4 regions of the Peribacillus sp. BM1 genome follow, and region 4 is predicted to be linked to each of the others. Evidence: riboswitches for the same ligand, from Rfam matches in the RefSeq annotation. Region 4 holds a riboswitch; each other region holds the start of a gene.
The links. A riboswitch is a leader RNA that binds a small molecule or an ion and turns the genes downstream of it on or off. The one in region 4 is predicted to bind thiamine pyrophosphate.

Region 1: linked by a shared signal. The riboswitch ahead of thiW (energy coupling factor transporter S component ThiW) and the one ahead of tenA (thiaminase II) in region 4 are both predicted to bind thiamine pyrophosphate.
Region 2: linked by a shared signal. The riboswitch ahead of AC1MGI_RS06100 (ABC transporter substrate-binding protein) and the one ahead of tenA (thiaminase II) in region 4 are both predicted to bind thiamine pyrophosphate.
Region 3: linked by a shared signal. The riboswitch ahead of AC1MGI_RS15105 (thiamine phosphate synthase) and the one ahead of tenA (thiaminase II) in region 4 are both predicted to bind thiamine pyrophosphate.

The regions. Positions count from the first base shown of each region.
Region 1 is NZ_CM155259.1:205,163-211,404, reverse strand. It holds gene AC1MGI_RS01040 (FMN-binding negative transcriptional regulator) at 1-141, shown strand, start outside; gene AC1MGI_RS01035 (ABC transporter permease) at 510-1,706, shown strand; gene AC1MGI_RS01030 (phosphatase PAP2 family protein) at 1,975-2,646, opposite strand; partial or broken gene AC1MGI_RS01025 (hypothetical protein) at 2,779-2,922, opposite strand; partial or broken gene AC1MGI_RS01020 (AAA family ATPase) at 2,911-3,231, shown strand; TPP riboswitch at 3,403-3,507, shown strand; gene thiW (energy coupling factor transporter S component ThiW) at 3,662-4,183, shown strand; gene thiD (bifunctional hydroxymethylpyrimidine kinase/phosphomethylpyrimidine kinase) at 4,152-4,949, shown strand; gene thiM (hydroxyethylthiazole kinase) at 5,354-6,169, shown strand; gene thiE (thiamine phosphate synthase) at 6,150-6,242, shown strand, end outside.
Region 2 is NZ_CM155259.1:1,236,250-1,242,491, forward strand. It holds gene AC1MGI_RS06080 (hypothetical protein) at 549-1,820, shown strand; gene AC1MGI_RS06085 (DUF2179 domain-containing protein) at 2,060-2,608, shown strand; gene AC1MGI_RS06090 (hypothetical protein) at 2,949-3,095, shown strand; gene AC1MGI_RS06095 (hypothetical protein) at 3,145-3,279, shown strand; TPP riboswitch at 3,413-3,522, shown strand; gene AC1MGI_RS06100 (ABC transporter substrate-binding protein) at 3,662-4,654, shown strand; gene AC1MGI_RS06105 (thiamine-binding protein) at 4,668-4,961, shown strand; gene AC1MGI_RS06110 (ABC transporter permease) at 4,958-5,728, shown strand; gene AC1MGI_RS06115 (ABC transporter ATP-binding protein) at 5,721-6,242, shown strand, end outside.
Region 3 is NZ_CM155259.1:3,120,090-3,126,331, reverse strand. It holds gene AC1MGI_RS15115 (IS3 family transposase) at 525-1,388, opposite strand; gene AC1MGI_RS15110 (transposase) at 1,623-1,883, opposite strand; TPP riboswitch at 2,578-2,688, shown strand; gene AC1MGI_RS15105 (thiamine phosphate synthase) at 2,853-3,452, shown strand; gene thiO (glycine oxidase ThiO) at 3,436-4,554, shown strand; gene thiS (sulfur carrier protein ThiS) at 4,559-4,762, shown strand; gene AC1MGI_RS15090 (thiazole synthase) at 4,766-5,533, shown strand; gene AC1MGI_RS15085 (ThiF family adenylyltransferase) at 5,530-6,242, shown strand, end outside.
Region 4 is NZ_CM155259.1:3,657,607-3,663,848, reverse strand. It holds gene AC1MGI_RS17650 (ABC transporter ATP-binding protein) at 1-1,313, opposite strand, end outside; gene AC1MGI_RS17645 (ECF transporter S component) at 1,326-1,919, opposite strand; gene tenA (thiaminase II) at 1,942-2,625, opposite strand; TPP riboswitch at 2,775-2,931, opposite strand; gene AC1MGI_RS17635 (MerR family transcriptional regulator) at 3,193-3,726, opposite strand; gene AC1MGI_RS17630 (acetyl-CoA C-acetyltransferase) at 4,485-5,666, shown strand; gene AC1MGI_RS17625 (hypothetical protein) at 5,877-6,116, shown strand.

The DNA of each region.
Region 1 (6,242 bases), 950 kb from region 4:
AACAAAATAGAAGGAAAAGCAAAGTTAAGTCAAAACCATCCATTGAAGAGACAAGAGTTAATTGTTAATCAACTGGAACAGATTTCAAATACAGATGAGCAACAGATTTCATTATTAATGAAAGCAAACCTAAAAAAATAAGGTTGAATGTTACTACACGAACGGGAGTGTTGATCCAATAAGGATTAACGCCCTTTTTGTTGAACTTCTTTTAGATCAATTCGTTGACGGAATATATGAGGTAATAAAAGTTTATGACGGAGATGTGTTTACATTAAAGGGACACTTATAGAACCTTTTTACTAAAAGTGCAGAGAAAATCAAACTAGTTTTAACAAGCCAAACTAAAAAGTCGGTTCCTTTATGCGTAAGGAATTCGCCTTTTTTTAGATTGAAATCTGCTTAGCGTATAATATCCGTGTTTTGTCGGTAGAACCCTTAATAATCGTATTCAATATTGCACATAACTAATTGTGAATAAGTGTATACGAAATATGGGGGATGAAATTGTGAAGCAATTATATAAATTAAGTTCTACTTGGTTTCCAATTTGGTTAATTTCATTACTCATGCTCATTATGGTAAGTGTTTACTTACCTGTTTTTAGTGGGGGAAATCAAAATTTAACAGATGTTCCTTTAATCGTTGTGAACGAAGATAGAGGCCATATGGGAGACGCTATTTTATTAAAACTTATCGAAAAGCAAAATGGGAATTCTTTCAAATGGAAAATCGCTACTAATAAGCAAGAAGCATTGAATGATTTAAAAAATGACAAAGCTTATGGTGCATTAATTATTCCTGCAAATTATTCAAAGGGTCTTTCTCAAGTACGAGAATTACTACTTTCAGGCAATGGCCATGGAAAAGCAGCAACGTTAGAAATTTTATTAAATGAGGGGGTTGGTCAATCAGCATCTATGATTGCTAGTAATACACTTGAAGCAGTTGCTTCTGCCACTTCTGAAGCGTTCAGTAACAACTTTAAGAATGAATTAAATGAAAAAGGGATTACTCTATCCCCTGACAATGCCTTACTATTAGATAATCCTGTTAAGTTTACTATGAAAAATGTACTGGGGCTTCCGGTTAATCTAAATAAAGGAATGACTCCATTCATGATGATCCTTATTACTTCTATTTCAGGACTCATGGGAGCAAATATGATTCATGGATATCTGATGAGGGGAAACGGTATTCTAAAAAAGAATGAATCTTCATTAAGTGAATCGAAATTGCTGACATCTGAATTGATATTTGGGGCAATTTTATCCTTTTGTGTCTCAGTTATTTTGCAATTATCGGTATTCGGATTTTTTGGAAGCTCCCATGCTACTAGCATATGGATTATTTTCTTGTTCACCTTTTTCTGTTGTATAACCATGTTCTTTTTATTTAAATCGCTTGCCCTGTTATTCGGTGGTTGGGGAATGTTGGTGATGTTCCCGGTAAATATTATGGGGATTTTCTCAAGCGGTGGAGCAATCCCTCTGGCAACCTTACCAGTTGTTCATCGAATATTTAGTTCCATTTTACCTACTAGATATATGGTAGATGGAATGAGGGCGTTGCTTTATTATAACGGCAGAATGCAAGCAGGGCTCGAAACAGCGTTATGGGCAATATCCATTTACTTTATTATTACTTTGGCTATCGTCATTGCATTCATTAGAAATACGAATAGAAGACAAGGGCAAATAAGTTGATGAAAAGTCATTGTTTATCATTCAAGGTTTCCCAAGTTGGTAGTAATGGCTTGCTTTAGCTTGACGGACATGCGGTAGGCCCCTATAAAAGTAAATCTTTTAACAGCTAGTCATACTGTCCTTTAATCCGGTATCGATCCTGCCATTAAAAAAATAATAGAAATATCCCCCTGAAGTGATGTGAATCAGGGGGATAACTTTTTGTCCCACGCTTAACGGGCAGTAAGAACCCCACTGATTGAAGTTTCACTTTATGTGAAAATAGTGATTAAGCGTATGTAACGGTTTTTTGTGAAGTATCCATTGCATGCTTATTCTGATAACGCTGAAAAAACCAGATTGTACTAGCAAGCCAGAATCCGCCCGTGAAATATCCACCAAGGATGTCACTAGGGTAGTGTGCACCTAGATAAATTCGACTGAAGCCGATTGTCAGGATAAGGACCGCGTTTATAAGAATAATAAGAGTCCGACTAGATCTTTTGGATATGTACTGCCAAATCAAGAACGCCAGAAACCCATATAAAGCAATGGCATTGGTGGCATGTCCGCTTGGGAAGCTGTATCTAGTCACTTCGATTAACGGATTAATTCCAGGTCGTTCTCTTTGAAAGGCATATTTAATGACTTGTGAAAGAACATTCGAGCCAACAATCACTGCTAGAAATAAAATAAGTTCAGAACGGCGTTTCAACACGAAGTAAAGGATAAACGAAATAATCAAAGAAAGGGACAAGAAAGAAACTGTTTTGCCGATAAAAGTGAAAAATAGCATCAGTGGTGTTAACGTCGGTGAAATTATACCTTGGCTAATACTGATTCCAGTCTGATCAAACGCTGCAATTTGTTGGTTACTGACGAAGAAAGCAACCAAACCAAAGCCTGCGAGCGAAAGCAGACTAAGAAATAGAGCAAGTGTAGACTTTTGTCTCATGTTCATAAAATTCCTCACAATCCATATACGTTTTGATGTTTATTATACATCAAAATGGAGGCTGGCAATCCCAAAAAAAGAGCCTGGGGTCCAATTGCAAAAGCAATTATGTAACTGATACCAGACTCTTCCTACTAGTTATTTTGCTGGTACATGATGACTAAAATCAGCTTGATTTTGTTCAATGGCGGATATAGCTAATTTCTTTATTGTTGCGTCATCCATTGGTGGATTGTGCAGTCCAGCTCTTACGTCTCGATAGTATCTTTGGAGAGGGTTGGTATAGCAAGAGCGGTCGCTTTAAACCCAGATATCATTCTATTTGACGAACCAACCTCTGCACTAGATCCAGAACTAGTCGGTGAAGTGTTGACCGTCATGGAAAATATTTCCAATGAAGGAACAACGATGTTAGTCGCCACGCATGAAATGTCGTTTGCGAAAGATGTAGCCAATAGAGTGATCTTTATGGATGCCGGCGTTGTAGTAGAAGAAGGAACACCTAAAGATATTTTTGTGAATCCAAAAGAAGAACGAACAAAGAAGTTCTTAAAAAGGGTTTTGCCGGAGGATTATATCTTTTACATTTAGCAATATTCTTTGTAGGGCTTTTTCTGTTGAAAAAAGGGCGGAGGTATTACTGCTTGTTAATAGGCGCTACATGAATCCAATTTTCCTATCTCGTCCTAAAAAAATATCAATTTCAAATTTTCAGGCATTGCATTTTTGTTCCAGCATGGTATGATGACAGTAATTAAATATACATTGCACTAGGGGAGTCTTTAAGAGGCTGAGATGGAACGTTGTTCTAGACCCTTTGAACCTGAACCGGATCATGCCGGCGGAGGGAAGTGGAGATATTAGCTCAGTTAGTTTATATGTGGATATCTACCCCTTTCCTACTTTCAGGAAGGGGGTTTTTGGTTTTATTTCAGAGTGCGTGGCTTTTTTAAACAAACCACTTAAAATGCTCCAAACTATTTTGGTCAATGTATGGGGCACACAAAAGGGAGATGAAACGATGAATTCCATTAGAAAGCTCACACTTACTGCCATGATTACAGCATTAACAGCACTGACTAGTTCCTTTGTTTTTATTCCAATGGGCTTTGCCAAAATCTTTCCGATCCAACACTTAGCGAACGTATTAACGGCCGTTATGTTAGGGCCTGGCTATGCCATTGCCCAGGCATTACTCGTCTCTATTATTCGAAACATGGCTGGAACGGGTTCTATCTTTGCTTTTCCAGGGAGCATGATTGGGGCTTTGCTTGCAGGACTATTATTCAGGTATACAAATAAGATTGGTTTCGCTTGTGTAGGTGAGGTCATAGGTACCGGGATTATTGGTGCGCTTGCCTGTTATCCACTTGCCCTGTTGTTTTTAGGGAAAAAAGTGGCTTTATTTGGCTTTTTACCAGCGTTTTCAATTAGTTCTTTAGCAGGTGCAAGTATTGCGTTTATTTTATTAAAGGTTTTCTTGAAAAATAAATATTTGGAGGGGTTACTTTATGAAAACAGCACTTACAATCGCAGGCTCTGATTCAGGTGGAGGAGCGGGAATTCAAGCCGACTTAAAAACATTCTCTGCACATCATGTGTTTGGCATGTCAGTTATCACAGCTGTTACCGCCCAAAATACGGTAGAGGTTCGTTCGATTCAAACGATGAGCCAAGAAATCATTCGCGACCAAATATCTGCCGTTTTTGACGATATTGAAGTGCATACGGTGAAAATTGGCATGCTCGGTTCGGCGGAAACGATTGAAGCGGTTGCTGAAATGCTTTATACATATAAACCTCAGTACATTGTCCTTGATCCAGTCATGATTGCTAAAAGTGGGGATCATCTTCTGGAGGAGGATGCTGTAGAAGCATTGAAAAAGCACTTGCTCCCAATGGCTACGCTCGTTACTCCTAATATACCAGAGGCGGAAACGCTATCGGGAATAACGATTCAATCGAAACAAGATTTATATGAAGCATGCGAGGGTCTCGAGCAATTAGGAGCGAAGGCCATCTTGTTAAAAGGTGGACACTCTGCCGGAGATCCAAATGATCTTTTTTATGATGGGACAAATTATTCATGGTTGAATGGTGAAAGAATTCATACGAAAAATACACATGGGACGGGCTGTACCCTTTCATCAGCCATTGCGGCTAACTTGGCAAACGGACTTGAAATCGAGGATGCCATCCGTCAATCAAAAGAATATATTACGCAAGCTATCCGTAACAGCTTTGCCATTGGGAATGGCCATGGTCCAGTCAACCATTTCTATCAATTTCAGAAAGTACACCAATCTTGAACTACCCACAACTTAATTTTCTAACAAAAATTTGAAGTGGGGGATTCCTGCGACCACCAGTGTATCCACCAGTTATTTAGCAGGCTAACCCCGTAGTCCCTACGGTTAGTGCTTAATATCTTGTACGTTGAACTGCCACACGTTCTACTCTGCTTGGTTTTCGCTACTTCGATACGTGTGGGGCGAATGTTGCTTGAACATTTTACGGTACGAAGCCTTTCTTGTACCAACCTCATATGTTCAGTTTTCAAAGAACAACTTGTACAGGAATATCACGATATAGGAACGTGTGTTCCTTTGCGCGGAAAGGCGAGAAGACTCCCACTTATTTTTGGGCTACGCCCTGCACAAAATTGAAGTGGGAGTCTTCTCTCCTAAAACGATAAAAATATGGAGGCAATGACATGCAAAATAGAATCGAATTATTATTCAAGGAAGTAAGAAGTGCCAATCCGCTTGTTCATCATATAACCAATTCGGTCACGATCAATGATTGTGCGAATAGTACCCTTGCCATTGGCGGCTCTCCTGTTATGGCATCCAGTGTCAATGAGGCCGCAGATATGGCGAAAATTGCAAATGCACTTGTCTTAAATTTAGGGACGCTTAACGCCGATTCCTGTGAAGCAATGATTTTAGCTGGAAAAGCTGCTAATTCTGCTCATATCCCGGTCATTCTTGATCCTGTTGGCGCTGGGGCAACACCTTATCGAATCGAGATGGCTGAGAAGATTCTTCATGAAGTGAAGATGAGCATTATTAGAGGGAATGCCAGTGAAATTTATAGTTTAATAGGAGGGAAAAGTCAGACGCGAGGTGTTGATTCAGGTACGGTATCTCTAGCAGGAGCGGACCTTGCTGCGCGGGCAGCGGTAGAACTAAACAGTACAATCGTTGTAAGTGGTAGAACAGATGCAATTAGTAACGGTGAAACGACTGTTTTAGTGAACAATGGCGATCCCCTTTTGACGAAAGTGACAGGAACAGGCTGTATGGCTACTTCCTTAATTGGTTGCTTTGCAGGGGTTACAGATCAGATGCTTGATGCAGCAGTAGCGGGAATTTCCGTCATGAGTATTGCTGGTGAATTAACTGCAAAGAAGCTATCAGAAGGAGAAGGAACTGGGACTTTCCGAATGAAATTAATTGATACGATCTCGCTGATGAACGGAGCGACTTGGATGAAGGAGGTACAATTACATGAGTATGCTACGAGATAATCTTAGCCTCTATCTTGTCACAGAGGAATCGATCCCGCTTGGAAAGCTTGAGCAAATTATTGAAGAGGCCATT
Region 2 (6,242 bases), 2.0 Mb from region 4:
CCCGAAATAACTACAAATAAGGAGAAAGGTTAAACCAATTAAAACTTTTGTGAAATCCACCTATTGTTTCGCTTTCTTTAGGGCTATTTCCGCCCGTTTGCCTTCTTTTTTTATTTATTTAGTATTCATGAAATCAGTTATGTCTATTAATTGATGTTGTCCACTAAGGTTGATCCTATCGTTTTTATATCTTCTCCCTTTCTTTCAAAAAAACTCCCTGTTTAAACCTATTAATATTTGGGTATTTAAAAACTAAAGGTGCCAGAGACCCCCCGGAAATTCTCGAATATGCGGGGGCGACGGTATGCATTTAGTTTTGCGAATTTTATGAAAAGCAGTCCGCCAAGGAAGTGTAAAGAGCTGACAACGTTTTTACAACAAATGAGTATAATAGAACGATTGTTCCGATAAATATTTCAATTTTACATAGAAACTTGTCTCATCTATAGAAAAGGCCAGTCCATTGCGTAATCAATTCAGTGCTGCCTGTTGTGCGGAAGAGAACTATTTCATGAATGATAAGAAAATAATAGGAAGAGGGATTACTAGTGGAAAAGGAAATTAAAGTAGGTATTGGCTTTGCAACAGGACGCAAACAATTCAAGCAAGTTTTAAAGACCTATATTCTTAATTGGAGGGAAACTGAATTAACAACCAGCGAAAAGGTGAGTTTAAACCTATTTGTTGCCTACGATTTAAAATACCACAATACAAAGCCTACAGACTATACGAATATCAATTCAGAATTACTAGAATTAGTTGATGGGACTTGCTTTATTGGAAATGAAAAAATGCAGGCAGAAATCGGCCAGTTAATCGAGCAGGGGATTATTAATGAAAGACAGGCAAAGCTTGTTTTCGAGAGAGGATATGCAGGCAAACGCAATATTATTCAATATATGGCTTTAAAGGAAGGCATTGATTATCTGATTTTCCTTGATGACGATGAATATCCTTTAGCTGTGAGCACGCGCGGAACAGCCGTATGGAGTGGTCAGCAAGGACTACGTACCCACCTTGAACATATTCAGTATGCCGATATTACGAACGGCCATCACTGTGGGTATATTTCTCCTATTCCATATCTCGAATTTAATGATATTTTACAGGAGTCCGATTTTCAGATCTTCATTCAAGCCATCAGTAACGATATTGTCAACTGGGATACGATTAAATCGGTGATGGCAAACGGCGGTGTTACATATGCAGACACGAGGGTGCTCGTAAATGGTCAGGCCGAAGAGGTGGAGGAAGTCAACCATTCTAAATTTATCTCCGGCTCTAATCTTTGTATAAATTTAACAGATTCTGATCGTGTCAATGCTTTTTACAATCCTCCGAACGCTCGTGGGGAAGATACCTTTTTAGCAACCTGCCTTCATGATCGTAAAGTGTTGCGTGTGCCGTGCTATACTTTCCACGACGGTTTCTCAATGTACAAGAACTTGCTTGATGGAGTGCTGCCACCGAAATTAGACTCCATTAAAGCGAACTGTGAAGAGGTTATCCAACGTTTTTACAAGGCGTGTATCGGCTGGATCCGCTATAAACCACTTTGGTTATATATTACGGATCCCAAAAGTTATGAGGAAAGAATTCAGGAGATGCGTGAACAGCTGGCCGCCACTCTGCCAAAAATCTGTGAGTATTTTGACAGAAATGATTTCATGAAGATAGCTACCGAACTGGAAAACTATCACCGCAATGTGAAAAAGCATTATACCGATTTTATAGACACACAGCAGGCCTGGGAAAATATTAGCAATGCGTTCAGCAGTGAAGCACCGCAGCATTTGCTAAAGATTGAAACGGGTACCTGATTGAATGTTTAACTTTTCATCCCTGTGATCGCAAAGACCATTTCACAGGGATGATTACATTTATCCTATAGGATAAATGTTTGGTTTACAGTATCGTGGCGGCCATAAAAGGCGGACCGCGGTAATGCCTGTGAATCAAATAGGGACGAACGGACCTTTGCAGGAAAAAGTACAATAATGACTAAGGCTAAATTCAATTTAACATCCAGAAAAAATTTTTATAGAAAAGGGAGTTCATTATGTTATTAAATCTTCTTGTGATTTTTATACTTCAACTGGTCTATGTCCCGATTATGACACTACGGACGATCTTTTTAGTAAAAAACATGAGTATAGCAGCTTCATTACTCGGTATAGTAGAAACTTTAATCTCGATCTTTAGCTTATCCATCATATTTTCCGGTAATCAAAGCATCACTGAAAAGATGGTTTATGCTGTTGGCTTTGGTGTGGGGCTTTATCTTGGAACACGCATTGAAAATAAATTAGCAATTGGATACACTACGCTATATGTTAATTTAATGAACAAAAATGAAGAGTTAATTGAAGCGTTAAGAAATAAAGGACTAGGAGTGACCATCTTTGAAGGGAACGGCCGTGATAGCAAAAGGTACCAATTAGAAATATTGACAAAGCGGAATGTTGAAACGAAAGTCATGAATTTTATTGAACAATATGACAATAAGGCTTTCATCGTTTCATATGAACCACGAAGGTTTAAAGGCGGTTTCCTAGTGAAGGCCATGAAAAAGAATATGAAAAACACTCAAACACACATGGGGAAATAAACTTACTGCCAGCCACGGATATCCCTCTTAAAATGATGGATAGTCATACAAACATACTTCCCGCCGTAGCCCCGGCAGGCCGCTCATTGCATTGGGGGTACTTACAGGAGCAGAATAATTCAGCATCTTTACTTGCTGCGCCCACGTAGAAGATACCCATATCATTACGGGATACCGGCAGCGGTTTGCTGTAATCCCGCACTGTATCCATCAAACCTTCCCTTAGTCCACCATACTCATTTTTAACCTCCTCAACAAACTAAATTTACAAATCTAAGAAATTATTAACAATGGCTTGATTGGAGCGTATTATAAGAAGTATGTAAATAAAGATATTAGTTTGCCTACAACTCTTATTATTGAGCAAGAACATGAAGTCAATAAAGATGGACTAGTATATGTACATGTAAAAGCAGAAGAGCAACTAGACAACTTTATCTCAGGTATGGCTGTTTTTCTGAAGAATATGGAGAGTGAAATAGAATAATTCTAAATATGGGGACAATCAAGATCAGCCTGTTGTGAAGGATATTCCAATGGATATGACAGAACTAATTGCCAATTATATACATAAAATAAATACGGTCCAAGCGACAGTGAACCACAATTGGAAAGTTATTTGGAAAAAGGATCTAGCCATGCTTGGGGATTCGTATAGCACATCTAAGTAAGATGAATGGCAAAAAAACAATCTATTGGCTCTTTTTGCCCATTCTAATTGTAATTTCATAAACATATCTCTTGAAAATTAACAAGACCTATGGCAAAGTTAATAGATATTGAAGCATTAAACGAATTGAATAATGAAACATGTGGGGGGACCAGTGTTGCTGGTTGAGACCGTATCCAATAGATACATACCCTTGGAACCTGATCTGGTTAAAACCAGCGTAGGGAACATATTTAAACAGGACTCATTTGTTATGATATGCACCCTAGGGATAAACCTATGGTGCTTTTTTGCGTAGCGCGGTTCCTATTAAACGTTTACATATTTTCCACCTTGTTTCTTCGTTTGCTGCTTTGTAATGACATGTTCAAGGGGGAAATGTAATGAAGAAATGGTTAGTCTTACTTAGTGTGATGCTTATTCTTGCTGCTTGTGGGAATAGTCAGGACAATGGTTCGAAGGAAAATAATCAGGAGAAATTAAAGAAAGTTACTCTTGTTTTAGATTGGACGCCGAATACGAATCATACTGGTTTGTATGTTGCAAAGGAAAAGGGGTATTTTGAAGAAGAGGGGCTGGATGTTGAGATTATAATGCCAGGTGAGGCGGGAGCTGACCAGCTTGTCGCAGCGGGCAAAGCAGAGTTCGGAATTGGCTACCAGGAATCTTTGACAGAAGCGCGTGTACAAGGTGTGCCATTGGTCTCGATTGCTGCCATTATTCAGCATAACACGTCTGGATTTGCTTCCCCAGTTGATAAGAAAATTACCTCACCGAAAGATTACGAAGGAAAGACGTATGGTGGTTGGGGAGCACCTGTAGAAAAAGCTGTCCTATCTTCTTTGATGAAGCAGGAAAATGGAGATGTGGAAAAAATCGATATTGTGAATATGGGAGATACGGATTTTTTCACAGCGGTTAAACGAGATATTGATTTTGCTTGGATTTATTATGGATGGACAGGTATAGAAGCTGAGCTGCGTGGGGAGAAATTGAATATGCAATATTTGACCGATTATACGGAAAAGCTAGATTACTATACGCCTGTTCTCACAACTAATGAAGATTTAATAAAAGAAGATCCAGATACTGTTCGTTCTTTTGTAGCAGCAGTTTCCGAGGGCTATCATTATACGATTGAACATCCAGAAGAAGCGGCCGACCTTTTAATTAAGGCAGTTCCTGATTTAGACCCAGAATTGGTAAAGGCAAGCCAAAAGTGGTTATCACCGAAATATCAAGACGACGCTTCAAAATGGGGTGTTCAAGATCAAAAGGTTTGGGAAAACTATGCGAGCTGGATGTTTGAGAACGGTTTGCTTGAAAGTGAATTAGACGCAAAAAAGGCATTCACCAATGAATTTTTACCGAAATAAGGAGGAAAGCAACATGAGCGACTCATTAGTAAGCATTCAAATTATCCCGAAAACAAAAAATGGGGAAGATGTGATTCCTTATGTAGATGAAGCAATAGCGATTATTCATGACTCTGGAATTAAATATGAAGTTCATCCACTTGAAACGACCATGGAAGGGAATTTGACAGAAATCTTTTCAATTATCGAGAAAATGAATCAACGGATGATTGAGATTGGCAGTCGTAATGTGATTTCTCAAGTGAAAATTCTTTATCAACCAAGCGGTGCATCTATGGATAAATTGACAGAGAAATATCGCCCATGAAGATTTGGTATAAAGGATGGAGACCAGCTCTGGTCCTCATCCTTTTATTCATCGTATGGGAAGTTTCTTGTCGGCTTTTTGAAATACCAAAATGGCTCCTGCCTTCCCCCTCGCAGATATGGTTAGAAGGAGCTGCTGGATGGCCGAATTATCATCACCATCTAACATCGACGATCGGACTTACAATCTTGGGGTTTTTAATTGGAGCAAGTGTGGGCATTGCAGTTGCTGTTGGTCTACACCTTATTCCGAAGCTTAGAGAAGCCATTTATCCGATCATCATTCTCTCACAAAACATTCCAATCATTGTGTTGGCTCCACTCCTTGTTATTTGGTTCGGGTTTGGTATATTACCTAAAGTCATTGTCATTACGCTCGTTTGTTTTTTTCCGATCACAGTGGCTGCTTTGGATGGGTTTAGACAAACGAGTTCAGAGCTGATGCATTACATGAAAATGGCTGGGGCAACAAAGAAACAAATCTTTTGGAAGCTGGAATGGCCTTATGCGCTACCATCCATCTTCTCAGGCTTGAAAATCTCCGCTACATACAGTGTAATGGGAGCAGTTATTTCTGAATGGCTTGGGGCAAAAGAAGGGATAGGTGTTTATATGACCTTAGCTTCGTCATCCTTTCGAACGGACCGTGTCTTTGTTGCGATCTTTTTGATTATGATTTTGAGTTTGGTATTCTTTGCCCTTATTGTATCGATGGAACGAATGATCGTGAAGTGGAAGCCGAAAGGAGATGGCAAGAGACGTGACTAAACTTTTAATTGAGAACATATCGAAATCCTTTGGTGAAAATCAAGTACTGGATCAGTTGTCTCTTCGTGTAGAAGAAGCGGAGTTCGTCTCCATATTAGGTCCTTCTGGAAGTGGAAAAAGCACCTTATTTCAATTAATTGGTGGATTGTTTGCACCAGACTTTGGAGAAATTAGGCTTGATGGCAAACGTATTAATGGCGAAACCGGTTCGATTAGTTACACGCCTCAAAGTCCATCGCTGTTGCCATGGCGAACGGTCCTCGGCAATATCCTGCTTGGTGGAGAAATTGTTGGGGAGACAGACCAGGCACTTGCATTAAAGATGATTGATAAAGCGGGTCTAAAAGGATACGAGAATGCCTATCCATATGAACTGTCTGGAGGGATGAAGCAAAGAGTGGCGTTTATTCGCAGCCTGCTAAGTCCGCAATCACTTATTTGTTTAGATGAGCCTTTTTCAGCACTCGATGAATTCACACGTCTGGAAATGCAAAATTGGCTCTTATCTGTTTGG
Region 3 (6,242 bases), 540 kb from region 4:
GTCTTTTTGTTGTTTAGAGCACAATGTCAAATACAACGGGGCAGAACTAGATCATGTTACTTTGATTCGCTTTTCTTTATTGATTCCATAGTTTAATATTTAGAAAAGGAATGAATCCTAGAGTCGTTGTTTAATGGCTGTGTGGATTCATTTAAATTTTAAATAAGGTTTAAAAAATGTTAAACGAATCAATCGCTTTCTTTTTCTGTTCAAATTCTACATGGGTATAGACTTCTGTTGACGTAATACTTTCATGACCTAGTATTTGTTAAAGCTATAGTCAGTTTTGAATTAAAATACAATTTTGAATATCCAATTACTGCTTTTTTAGTAGTAACTATCGAAAATGAAGAAATAGTAAGATTTGACCTGAATAAATTTAAAAACTAACTTTCATTTTAAATTTATGGATCTACGTCAAGATTTTGGACACAAAAAAGTTAAGTTTTTTGATCTGTACAACAACCAATCATAGATTTTGCACATGAAAAATGTGAAAGGGGAATACTTTTGAATCCCCTTATTTATGCAGTTGCTCGACATATTTTTTCGAATGAATCTGGTGTTACATAACCGATGCTGCCATGAATTCGTTTGCGATTATACCAACCTTCTATGTATGTAAAGAGGGCGATTCTCGCAGTCTCAAAGCTATCATAATGCGTTTGATATACTTCTTCTTTTTTTAGTGTTGCGTGAAATGATTCAATACAAGCATTGTCGTAAGGGCATCCCTTTCGACTAAATGACGGTATCATTTTGTATTTCTTTAGGCGTTCTTGGAACGCTTCACTTGTATATTGGGTACCTAAATCCGTGTGTACAATGAGTCCTGGCCCAGGGCTTTGATCTTGTACGGCATTCTCTAAAGCTTCCAGTACAATTTCTGTTGTCATTTTACGAGAGAATTTATGACCTACCACTTTTTTCGTATGTAAATCTAGTACAGATGCTAGATAGCACCAACCATGACGAATTGTATGAATGTACGTAATATCGGCCACCCATTTTTCATTAATATTCGTTGTTGTAAAATCTTGTTCCAGTACGTTTTCTCGTTCTTCTACTGGTTTCTGTGTCGGTGTAGGACGGTATTTTTTTGTAGTGTTTGATTGAATGCCTGCTCTTTTCATGATGCGTTGAATTCGATTAATCGTGCCCGTGTAGTCTTCTTGCTTGAGTGTCTCAAAGATCTTGGGTGCACCATATCGCCCCTTACTTTCATGGTGAATGACACGAATTCGTTCAAGTAGCTGTTCATTGGCGACATGATAGCTATTCGGTTGCTTATGACAAGATTGATAATACGTACTTTTAGGCATCTTTAAAACACGACACATCAGCTGTACTGGATGATGTTCGCTTTCACTTGTAATATAGTCGATCAATTCTTCGCTATCTATTTTCTCGCGAATATGGTCATAGCCTTTTTTAGGATTTCAAGCTCCTGTTTTAATCGGAGATTTTCCTTTTGGATGGCATCTACTTCTGTCACAGTTAATTCTTGTGTACCTTCAATTGGCGAGTGTTGCTTAATCCATTTATATTTAAAACACGACACATCAGCTGTACTGGATGATGTTCGCTTTCACTTGTAATATAGTCGATCAATTCTTCGCTATCTATTTTCTCGCGAATATGGTCATAGCCTTTTTTAGGATTTCAAGCTCCTGTTTTAATCGGAGATTTTCCTTTTGGATGGCATCTACTTCTGTCACAGTTAATTCTTGTGTACCTTCAATTGGCGAGTGTTGCTTAATCCATTTATAAATTGTCACTTCAGAAATACCATATTCGCTAGATAGTTGACTGACTGGTGTACCTGAGCGATAAAGCTCAACTACTGTTTGTTTAAATTCTTGATTATAGCGTTTGTGACTCATAGTTCGGACACGTCCTCTCGTTAGTTCAATATTAATAACTTAACCAAGTTGTGTCCATACATCTATACTACATTCATTATTTGTTGAACTAACTAGTGCTTAATTTGATTAAGGTTCAAGCAATGATCTTCTACTAAGTTACCTACACCTCATAGAAACTAATAGGTTATTCCATTATAGGGAGCAATTCCAGTATAAAAATTGCGCTCTTTTTTTATGTGTAGGACTAGATTCTTGATTAAGAATACCGTTTGTTACTAACTTTTTATATCTGAACCTTTGTTTTACGGTATAAAGACCATTTTACTAATGGGGAAGTAAGGGCAGTGGTAATAACCGCAATAAGGAACAAAATACTATAATCAGTATTAGAAATTAATTTACTACTTAAACCTATGTTGGCAAATATTAAGATCATTAATCCCCGTTTATTCATTAAAGCCCCTATAGCACTGGATTCTCCCTAACTATAACCTATTATTTTTGCATAAATCATACATGCAAAATATTTGCTTATAAATGACATCCCAATATTTTCTATATATCAATTTAAAGTTGATTTATCAACGATAGATTATAATCTGAGAAAATAGTATTTAAAACTGGATTAAAATAGAATGGAATTCACTTGAAACATTCTAATTATTGTATTAGAATTACAACTAGAATCAGAATAATCAAATAAATAAAATTATTAAATTGCTAGGGGATCCCTTGATAAGGGCTGAGAATAAAGTAGTTACTTTTTAAACCCTCAAAACCTGAACAGGTTAGAACCTGCGTAGGAAAGTAGCGAATGTTTGTACTTGTTTGCATGTGAACAAATTTCAAACCAAACCACTTTTCTATTTAGGAGAGTGGTTTTTTTATGGACAAAAAATGCTGAATAGGATTGATACTATATGATTTTAGAAGAAGGTGTTCTAACTGCTTTTTAATTGGATTTAAGGAGAGATAAAGGTGAAGCTAATGGCTGTAACAGATGATATGCAATCAGTTCGTGATCTGGCATCTAAGATCATTAGGATAAAGGATAAGATCGATATTGTCCAAATACGGGAAAAAACAAAAACAGCTCAAGAAATCATTACCTTGCTCCAGTATATGGAGGATGGTGGTGTTGAAAAAGATAAAATCATCCTAAATGACCGTTTGGATATTGCTTTGTTAATGGGTATCCCAAGTGTTCATTTACCAGAAAAAGGTCTTCCTGTAAAAATGGTTAAACAAAATTTTCCTCATATAAGGGTTGGACGCTCTGTTCATTCTTATGAGGGAGCAAAGAAAGCGGAAAGAGATGGCGCGGACTATGTTTTATATGGTCATTGTTTTGAGACCAACAGTAAAAAAGGAAAGACTCCAAATGGCATTCAGCCTATTCTCGAAATGAAAGAGGAGCTAAGGATCCCTGTTTATGCTATTGGTGGTATTACATTGAATAAAATAGATACTTTGCAACAAGTGAAAGTAGATGGCATAGCGGTGATGTCAGGGATTTTTTCCGCAGAAAAAACATTCTCTTCAACAAAACAGTATTATGAGGCGATAAATCATGAATCAAAAATTTGAAGTAGCCATAATTGGCGGCGGAATAATTGGTTGTTCAATTGCTTATTATTTAGCAAAGGAAAAGATGAATGTGGCATTGTTTGAAGGCAATCAAATAGGTTCGAAATCGACAAGTGCTGCGGGTGGTATGCTTGGAGCTCACTCTGAATGTGACGGAGATTTTGAAGTATTTTTCCCTTTTGCAAGAAGCAGTCAGCATGCCTATTCCCAACTTAAAGAAGAATTAAATCATTTGAGCGGTTTCGATATAGGGTACAGAAAAGGAGGGATTTTAAAGCTTGCTTACAATGAATCTGATAGAAATGGGCTTCGGTCCATCTTATCTCAACCGACTGTAAAATGGCTCGATAAAGAGGCTGTACAGGAGAGGGAACCTGATGTTTCTTCCAATCTATTAGGAGCAGCCTACATGGAAGACGATGTCAATGTTATGCCAATTGCTGTTTGTCAGGCATTTGCCAAAAGTGCCCAAATACTTGGGGCTTCTCTATTCGAATTTTCCCCTGTACTAGATATTCAAAAGAAAGATAATAGCTTCTTGATTCAAACAGCAACAAGTCATGTGGAGGCTAAGCATGTTGTGGTTGCCAGCGGGGTTTGGAGTACAACATTTTTTAAACAGCTTGGGTTAGACCATCAATTGACTCCTGTAAAAGGGGAATGTCTTTCTGTAATAGATGAAAAAGCGACTTTAAAATATACAATCTTTCATGATCACTATTATATTGTGCCGAGAAATAACGGAAGACTTGTGATTGGAGCTACCATGATTGAAAATGATTGGAATGAAAAAGTTAGTCTCAGTGGGATTGACACTTTAATTGCGAAGGCAAAAACGATGCTTCCGACTGTTGCAGATATGAAAATGGATTCTTTTTGGGCTGGATTACGTCCGCAAACATTTGATCAAAAACCATTCATCGGGCACCATCCTGAAGAAGAAGGGATTTTATTTGCTACAGGGCATTATCGAAATGGAATCCTACTTGCTCCTGCAACGGGGCAAATGATTCGTGATTTGATACTTAAAAGACAAATAAAAAACGAATGGGTGGAGGCCTTTAAAATCGACCGCCGCCAGCCATTGCTGTTAAGGAGGTGAAAAAATGCCCATTACATTAAATGGAAAAAATATTGATCTTCAAGAGGGAGTCAATACGGTTGAACAATTACTTTCCCACTATCATTTAGAAAACCGTATTGTCGTAGTTGAGGTCAACAAGGAAATTGTCATGAAAGAAAACTATAAAACAATGAGTCTCTCACATGGGAATGTCGTTGAAATTATTCATTTTGTAGGAGGAGGATGAAACATGTTAAAAATTGCCGATCGTACGTTTCAATCAAGACTTTTATTAGGAACTGGTAAATATCCATCATTTGATATGCAAAAAAAGGCGGTAGAAGTATCGGAAGCAGAAATTTTAACCTTTGCTGTTAGAAGAATGAATATTTTTTCAGATGAGCAGCCCAATTTTCTTGAACAACTAGATTTGTCTAAATATACGCTTCTTCCTAATACGGCTGGTGCAAAAACAGCTGAAGAGGCGGTGCGGATTGCGAAACTGGCAAAAGCTTCTGGATTATGTGACATGATTAAAGTAGAGGTAATTGGAGATGATCGAACACTTTTACCAGATCCTGTTGAAACATTAAAAGCCTCTGAAATGTTATTGGAAGAAGGATTTATTGTTTTGCCCTATACATCCGATGATGTTGTGTTAGCAAGACGTCTTGAAGAACTTGGGGTACACGCTGTTATGCCAGGTGCATCACCGATTGGTTCTGGTAAGGGAATTATCAACCCACTTAACTTAAAGTTTATTATTGAACAGTCGCAGGTTCCGGTGATCATTGATGCGGGTATTGGTTCTCCTAAAGATGTAGCATTTGCGATGGAGCTTGGTGCGGACGGAGTGTTACTAAATACAGCTGTTTCAGGTGCGAAAGATCCTGTTAAAATGGCTCAGGCAATGAAGCTGGCAGTAGGAGCAGGGAGATTAGGATTCGAAGCTGGAAGAATAGAAGAAAAAGAGTATGCGGTAGCGAGCAGTCCAACAACTGGGATGGTGACATCTTGACGAATCGGTATTCAAGACAGGAGTTATTTTTAGGAAGTAAGGCACATGCCAAAATAACAGAGGCGAGTGTAATCATCATTGGTGCTGGAGCTCTTGGATCTGCAAGTGCTGAAATGTTAGTAAGAGCTGGGATCGGGCGTCTGACGATAGTCGATCGAGATTATGTCGAGCTGAGTAATCTACAAAGGCAGCAATTATATACGGAAGAAGACGTAAGAAATCAATTACCAAAAGCCATTGCTGCCAAAACAAGACTTGAACAAATCAACAGCGAAATTATTATTAATAGTTTCATAGAGGATGTTAACGGACTGAATATTGAAGAATTGATAAAAGATCATTCAGTGATTGTGGACGCTACTGATAATTTTGAAACTAGTTTAATTGTGAATGATGCAGCTGTGAAACATGGGATTCCATTTCTATTTGGAGCATGTGTTGGAAGTTATGGACTTACATATCCGATTATTCCGGGAGAAACACCTTGTTTACACTGTTTGTTAAATCATTTGCCAATGGATGGGATGACATGTGATACCGTTGGCGTGATAAGTCCGATCGTTCAAATTACTGCGGCATTACAAGTTACACAAGTTTTACAGATTCTTTCAGGAGAAACACTTTCTCCGATGCTTCAATCAATGGATATTTGGAAAAATGAAAAAGCGGAGATCAATGTGACTCAGTTAAAAAATAAACTTTGTCCAAC
Region 4 (6,242 bases):
CTGAGTTCTTCCATCCATTCAAGTAACGCAAAGGTGTTTTTGGAATCTTGGCCAAAAGTAGGTTCGTCTAAAAGAATTAGCTTTTGTTCCTTTACAATCGATGCAGCTACACTTAAACGACGTTTTTGTCCCATCGATAATTGATATGGGTGTTTATTACGATGGTCTACTAGCCAGAACCGTTCTAGAAGTTCTTCGACTTTACCTTCTATTTCTCGGGTATCCTTTTTGTCTATCTTTAATGAGTAGGCGATTTCTTCATAGACTGCATTTGCGACAAATTGAAATTCGGGATTTTGAAACACAAATGTCACGAGATCCGCATGTTTTTTTCCTTTTTTTATCGGGCTTCCTACTAATTCACAATGTCCTGTTGTTTTGATAAATTGCATGAAAGCATGTAAAAGAGTGCTCTTGCCGGCTCCATTTTCGCCTTTTATAACAATCCATTCACCTGAATAAGCTTGCAAATGATCTACCCGGATTTTTTCTTCCTTTTGCCTAAATCCTTTAAAGCTTTGCACATCTAATACTTTCTCCTTTTTTTCAAAGGGCGTCCTCGAACGTAAGAGGGAGGTAGTTTCTAGATACTCTTCCCAAATACCTGGAAACCAGATTCCTTGTTCCCTCATTTCATTTTGATACGTTGATAAGATTTCTTCTTTTGGTCCATCGGCTATAATCTGTCCTTCTTCATTAAAAAGAATGATTCGTTCAATGAATTCTAGGACATGATCAATTTTATGTTCTACAATAATCAATGTTTTTTCTTGGCCGACTTCTTTTAATACATTCCAAATCTCTTTCGTTCCTTTAGGGTCAAGCATCGCTGTTGGTTCATCTAAAAATAATACGTCTGGTTTTAGGGCCAAGATCGATGCTATCGCTAAGCGTTGTTTCATGCCTCCAGATAGTGTTTGAATGTTAGTATGAATATCTGGTAGAGATAAACCGACCTGCTGTAAGTGATGATGGATTCGCTCAATCATTTGTTGTTTTGGAACGTTCATATTTTCAAGAACGAATGCAATTTCTTCATCAACAAAAGGCATGCAAAACTGACTATCAGGATCTTGAAAAACATACCCCCATGAAGAGGGACATAAAAGTGCCTCAGCTTTCATGGGAACGTCAATCGAATGAGGAATTAAGCCGCTTAAAACTTGTAAAAGCGTCGATTTTCCACAACCTGATGGCCCGAGAAGGAGAACTTTTTCCCCTTTGTAAAAGGTAGAAGAGAAGTCCTTAAATAATAAGGACGCATCTCCAGGGAATTTCAATCGTAACTTTTCAACATGTGCAATTCGTTCCATAGTTATCCACCCTTACTTTTGATCCAGTTCAGCATAATCTTTACTTGATGCTGGACGAACAAGATTTGTTACGCCTGTCGCTTCTAAAACTCTCACTAAATAGTAAGCAAACACACCTGCAAAGAGAATAGACCCGAGAAATCTAGCAAACATAAATAATGTTAAATTCCAAGCAGCAAGATCACCGATTTCTCCATAGGCGAAATCCATTAGGACCGATCCTAAGCATGCAGCGATAGCCGACAATATCGCTACGGAAATATGAAATCGTTTATATTTGAAAGCCATAAAGACAAGCTCTGCAAACAAACCTTGGACAACGCCATACAGAAGCACGGTTAGCCCCCATGGGGAACCTAAAAGAAATTCACCGGACGCCGCTGCAATTTCGGCAAGCAATGCAACACCTGGTTTACGGATGATAAAAAAGGCAACATTAGCCGCAATAAACCACATGCCATACATAAATTGGTCGGCATGTAAGCCGATTGGTTTTAGAGCATAATATACGGAACCCCAAAGAATATAGACAATGCCAAATGCAATGGCAATTACAATCGTCACTAATATGTCTGTCAATTTTAACCCTTTTGTCATGTTATGAATCTCCTTTTTTAGAATTGGATTATTATACTTCTAGTACTTTTTTTTGAACCGGCCACGTTTCTAACTGATACGCCATTTCCCAAAAAGAGTATTCATATTGACTACTAAGGATGAAATGCTCTTTCATTCGTAGTTTATCTTCCTCAGTCACTTTGTTAGCAATCTCATCGATTCTCTTAATCTGTTCGTCTACCAATGTCCGGAACCAATCGCCGCCATATGCAGCAATCCATTCTTGATAAATCGGTTCTTCTGGTGTACAACCTTTTAGTCTTTCACCGATTTCATAATATAACCAGTAACATGGCAGGATTGCCGCAATTACGTCACCTAAATGTCCTGAATAGGAAGCACGATACATATGTGACGTATATGCATAAGCAGTAGGTGCAGGTTTAAAGTTCTTCTTTTCCTCTTCAGTAATGCCTAATCGTTTAGAGAAATTGTCATGGAGCGATAGCTCAGCTTCATACGTTCCTTGTGCATGGCTGGCAAGTCGACTCGTTGTGTATAAATCTGTTGCTTTTACTGCCCCTAAAGCTTGTACTCTAGCAAAATGAGATAAATAATAAGCATCTTGCATCACATAGTAGCGAAAACAGGCGAGTGGGAGTGTCCCATCTCCAACTCCTTTAACAAACGGGTGGTGAAAGCTTGCTTCCCAGATATGATCAACTTCTTTACGAATTTCCTTTGAAAATGTCATGTGATTTGCCCTCCATTTTTTCTATTAGTAGTAAGTGAGACACAGATAGATATATGAAATTGCCCAGTATCTTCTTTTAAAAAATAAAAAACCACTTCCTTTTTAGCATAAGAAAGTGGTTTTGATTGGTTACAAAATAGGTGTCCTCAGTATAGACGCCCCCACTTCCCTACGCTGGTATAATCCAGATCAGGTTCTAAGGGTCTTAAAGTCTCACTTTAATCTCAGCCTTTTCGGTCATAAGAAGCTTCAAATATCTTTGTCAGCTTTCCATTTCCCATTCAAGAGGCACCCCTAGTGGTAAAAATTGTTTATTTAATTGTCATTTGTCTAAATAGTATCATGAATTTTTTGATTGTCAATCTTTTATGAAAAATAGGAATGTTTGATGATTATCTAAACGTTGCAGATTGATATGCAAATAAGCTTTGACTGAATGGGGATAGTAGGCGATCAATACTGAAAATTGCACTGTTTGTTTTATTTCTATGACTTTGTCTCGAGAGCACGACTTACCTTCACAGTGAAGGTATAAAAAAAGAGCAGAAGATTCTGCCCGGAGCTTGATTAGCCGAATAAAAGTTGGAAAATATGCCGTCGTTTTTGCTTTTTTGGTGCTTTTTTTCCGTCAAAGACAAGTGGATTACTAGATAATGACATCCCTTTTTCATTGTTTTTTCCAGTCTCAAGCGCTTCAATCCGTTTAGCCATGCTTTCAATCTGTTTGTTTAGATCTTCAATTTCTCGACGATGTTGAAGGAGTTGGTAAGATGCTACGCTATCGGCTTTATCATCGAGTCGTCTTTCTAACTCCTGAACGGTTGTCAGAAGTTTTTCTATGACAATCTGATTTTCAGGAGGTTGAACAGTTGGCTTGACTGCTCCTTTTCTACTCTTTTTCTCTCCCAGTTCAACTTGCTGGAGAACTAATCCAGCGTTTAATTGCTGCTGGATTTGTTTCAATTGCTGTATGTTTTCGTCCGTAAATAAGTAGTGACCATGTGAATTACGCTCAATCTCCATATTGCATGCTGTGACCCAACGCTGTACCGTACTTTGAGAAATTCCTAATTCATTTGCTACTGACCCTGAATTTTTCATTAAAAATCCCTCCTAATGACTATACAATTCTTCCTCTTTCGCTGATTTCCTTTCCCTCTGACAAAACAAGTTTAGATTCGGCAAAGAAAGTGGATTTGCCCCTTATTTTTTAACAGATGTCGATTTCGCTTTGAAGAATTCAACTCTCCTATGAATGAGGAAATCTATATAAAGTGAAACTTCAATCAGTGGGGTTTTCTTCATCCCCCACTGATTGTTAGTCCCGTTCTATTGTCGCTAAGATCTTCGCTTTCGCTTCGACCAATCGACAGTACGAACCCGAATCAATGAATCACAGACTAAGTACGCCGCATCCTGCGGCAACGTCTGTGTGACCCACATCCTGTGGGCCTCAACTATGCCTTTGAAAACCACAAAATTAAGTTTCACTGTATCTCACCAATCGGGATTTTACATAAAAAGTGAGGCGACTGCCCAGCCCTGACAAGCATAAGATGAAATACGGCGTGGCGTAGTTTGCCACAGAGTATTTCATCTTATGACCTCGGAGGGGCTAGGAGCCGCAACTAGATTGGGCAGTGGTCCCCCACCTACGCTTCTTCGATTCTCTAAGCCTTGAGGTGGGGGTCTTACTGCCCGTTAATGCAGAATAAAGTGTGAGAAGAGGAAATTTTGAGGAATAAAAACACTTTGAATTATAGAGGTTGTTCAGAAAAATCTAGACTTAAAAAACTAAACGGTTATAATTCTACTATATATTGAATATTCTGATACTTGGTTGAGGAGGAGGTAGATGCATGAGTGATGTGTATGTAATAGAAGGGGCTCGAACGGCATTTACGAGTTTTGGAGGATCCTTTGCTCAAGTTTCGGCAGCTGATTTAGGGGCAGCGACAGCACGGGAAGCTTTAAGAAGAGCAAACATACAGCCAACAGATGTAGATCATGTCATTTATGGGAATGTTATTCATTCCTATACGAATGCATCCTATTTGGCGAGACATATCGGCTTAAAGGCGGATGTGCCTTTTGAGGTTCCCGCATACGCTGTGAATCGTTTATGTGGTTCAGGTGCACAGTCGATTGTATCTGCTGCACAGCATATTTTATTAGGCGAGGCTCAAATCGTGCTTGCTGGTGGTGCGGAGAATATGTCAATGTCACCTTTTGCGAATTTCAACGCGCGTTTTGGTGGCTCGAAATACGGGACGCTTGTTTTTGACGATATGTTGCAAAGTACATTAACGGATGAGTATGCAGGCAGTGGAATGGGCATGACAGCGGAAAAATTGGCATCCATCTACTCGATTTCCCGAGAAGAACAGGATTCGTTCGCTTTGTTAAGTCAACAACGTGCAGCCAAAGCGAGAGACACCGGTGTTTTTGCGAAAGAAATTGTTCCTGTTGGAGTTCCACATCGGAAAGGCACCAAGTCTATTTCCGTGGATGAACATATAAAAGGGGATGTAACAGCAGAGAAATTGGCGTCATTAAAACCTTCATTTAAAACAGATGGAACCGTGACACCAGGAAATGCGAGTGGGATTAATGACGGTGCAGCTTCTGTTATTGTTGCAAGTAAAAGAGCTGTGGGCGAAAGAGGTGTACAACCACTCGCGCGAATTGTGTCATGGGGAGTGGCTGGTGTAGACCCTTCAATTATGGGAATAGGCCCCGCCCCAGCAATCCGTCAAGCATTGGATAAGGTTGGATTGACGATTGCTGACATGGATGTAGTCGAAATAAATGAAGCATTTGCTGCGCAATATTTATCAGTTGAGAAGGAGCTAGGGCTTGACCGTGATAAAACGAATGTCCATGGTGGTGCGATTGCACTAGGTCATCCAGTCGGTGCGAGTGGAGCGCGAATTCTATTATCACTAGCGTACGAGCTCAAACGGCGGGGTGGACATTTTGGAATCGCAAGCCTTTGTATTGGTGGTGGACAAGGAATCGCTGTTGTTTTAGAAAACGTCTAAAGGTTGTATCACGAAAGCTCAAGTATCTAGAAACTAAAAAGGGGATCTTTCCCATTTGAAAGAAACGAAAGTGAGATTGGAAACGGGGCTGCCTTTAAGAGTAAGTCTATTTTAAAGGCTCTTTTCTAAAAGATTGTGGCTAAACAAATAATTGAATGTATAATATTAACAACAAAACAGAATGCTGTTTAAATAGTTTTAGGAGGTGTTATGATGAAATTAAAGAGTTTTATTGTTACCTTCTTATCGCTTGTATTAACGACAGTTGTACTTTTCTTAATTGGTCATTTGTTTTCTATCCCGTGGTTAATGTTTCACCACGAGTATATAGATAACGCAAATGGCTTCATCATTTCAACTGGCTCATTCGTTCCTTTAATAATAGGTTTGGTTGTAAGTTTTTTTGCGGAAAAGATTTATGTTTATAAATATCGACAAAAACTTGGTTGATCATACCAAGTTTTTTTAGGCTCTTATTTTTGCAATGGTTGTAAAATTTACTTGGTGGCAAGAACCAGGGAGCATTCCTTAATAATGAATTCTTGTTTCTAGATAAAGTAGATTAAATCTAGGAAA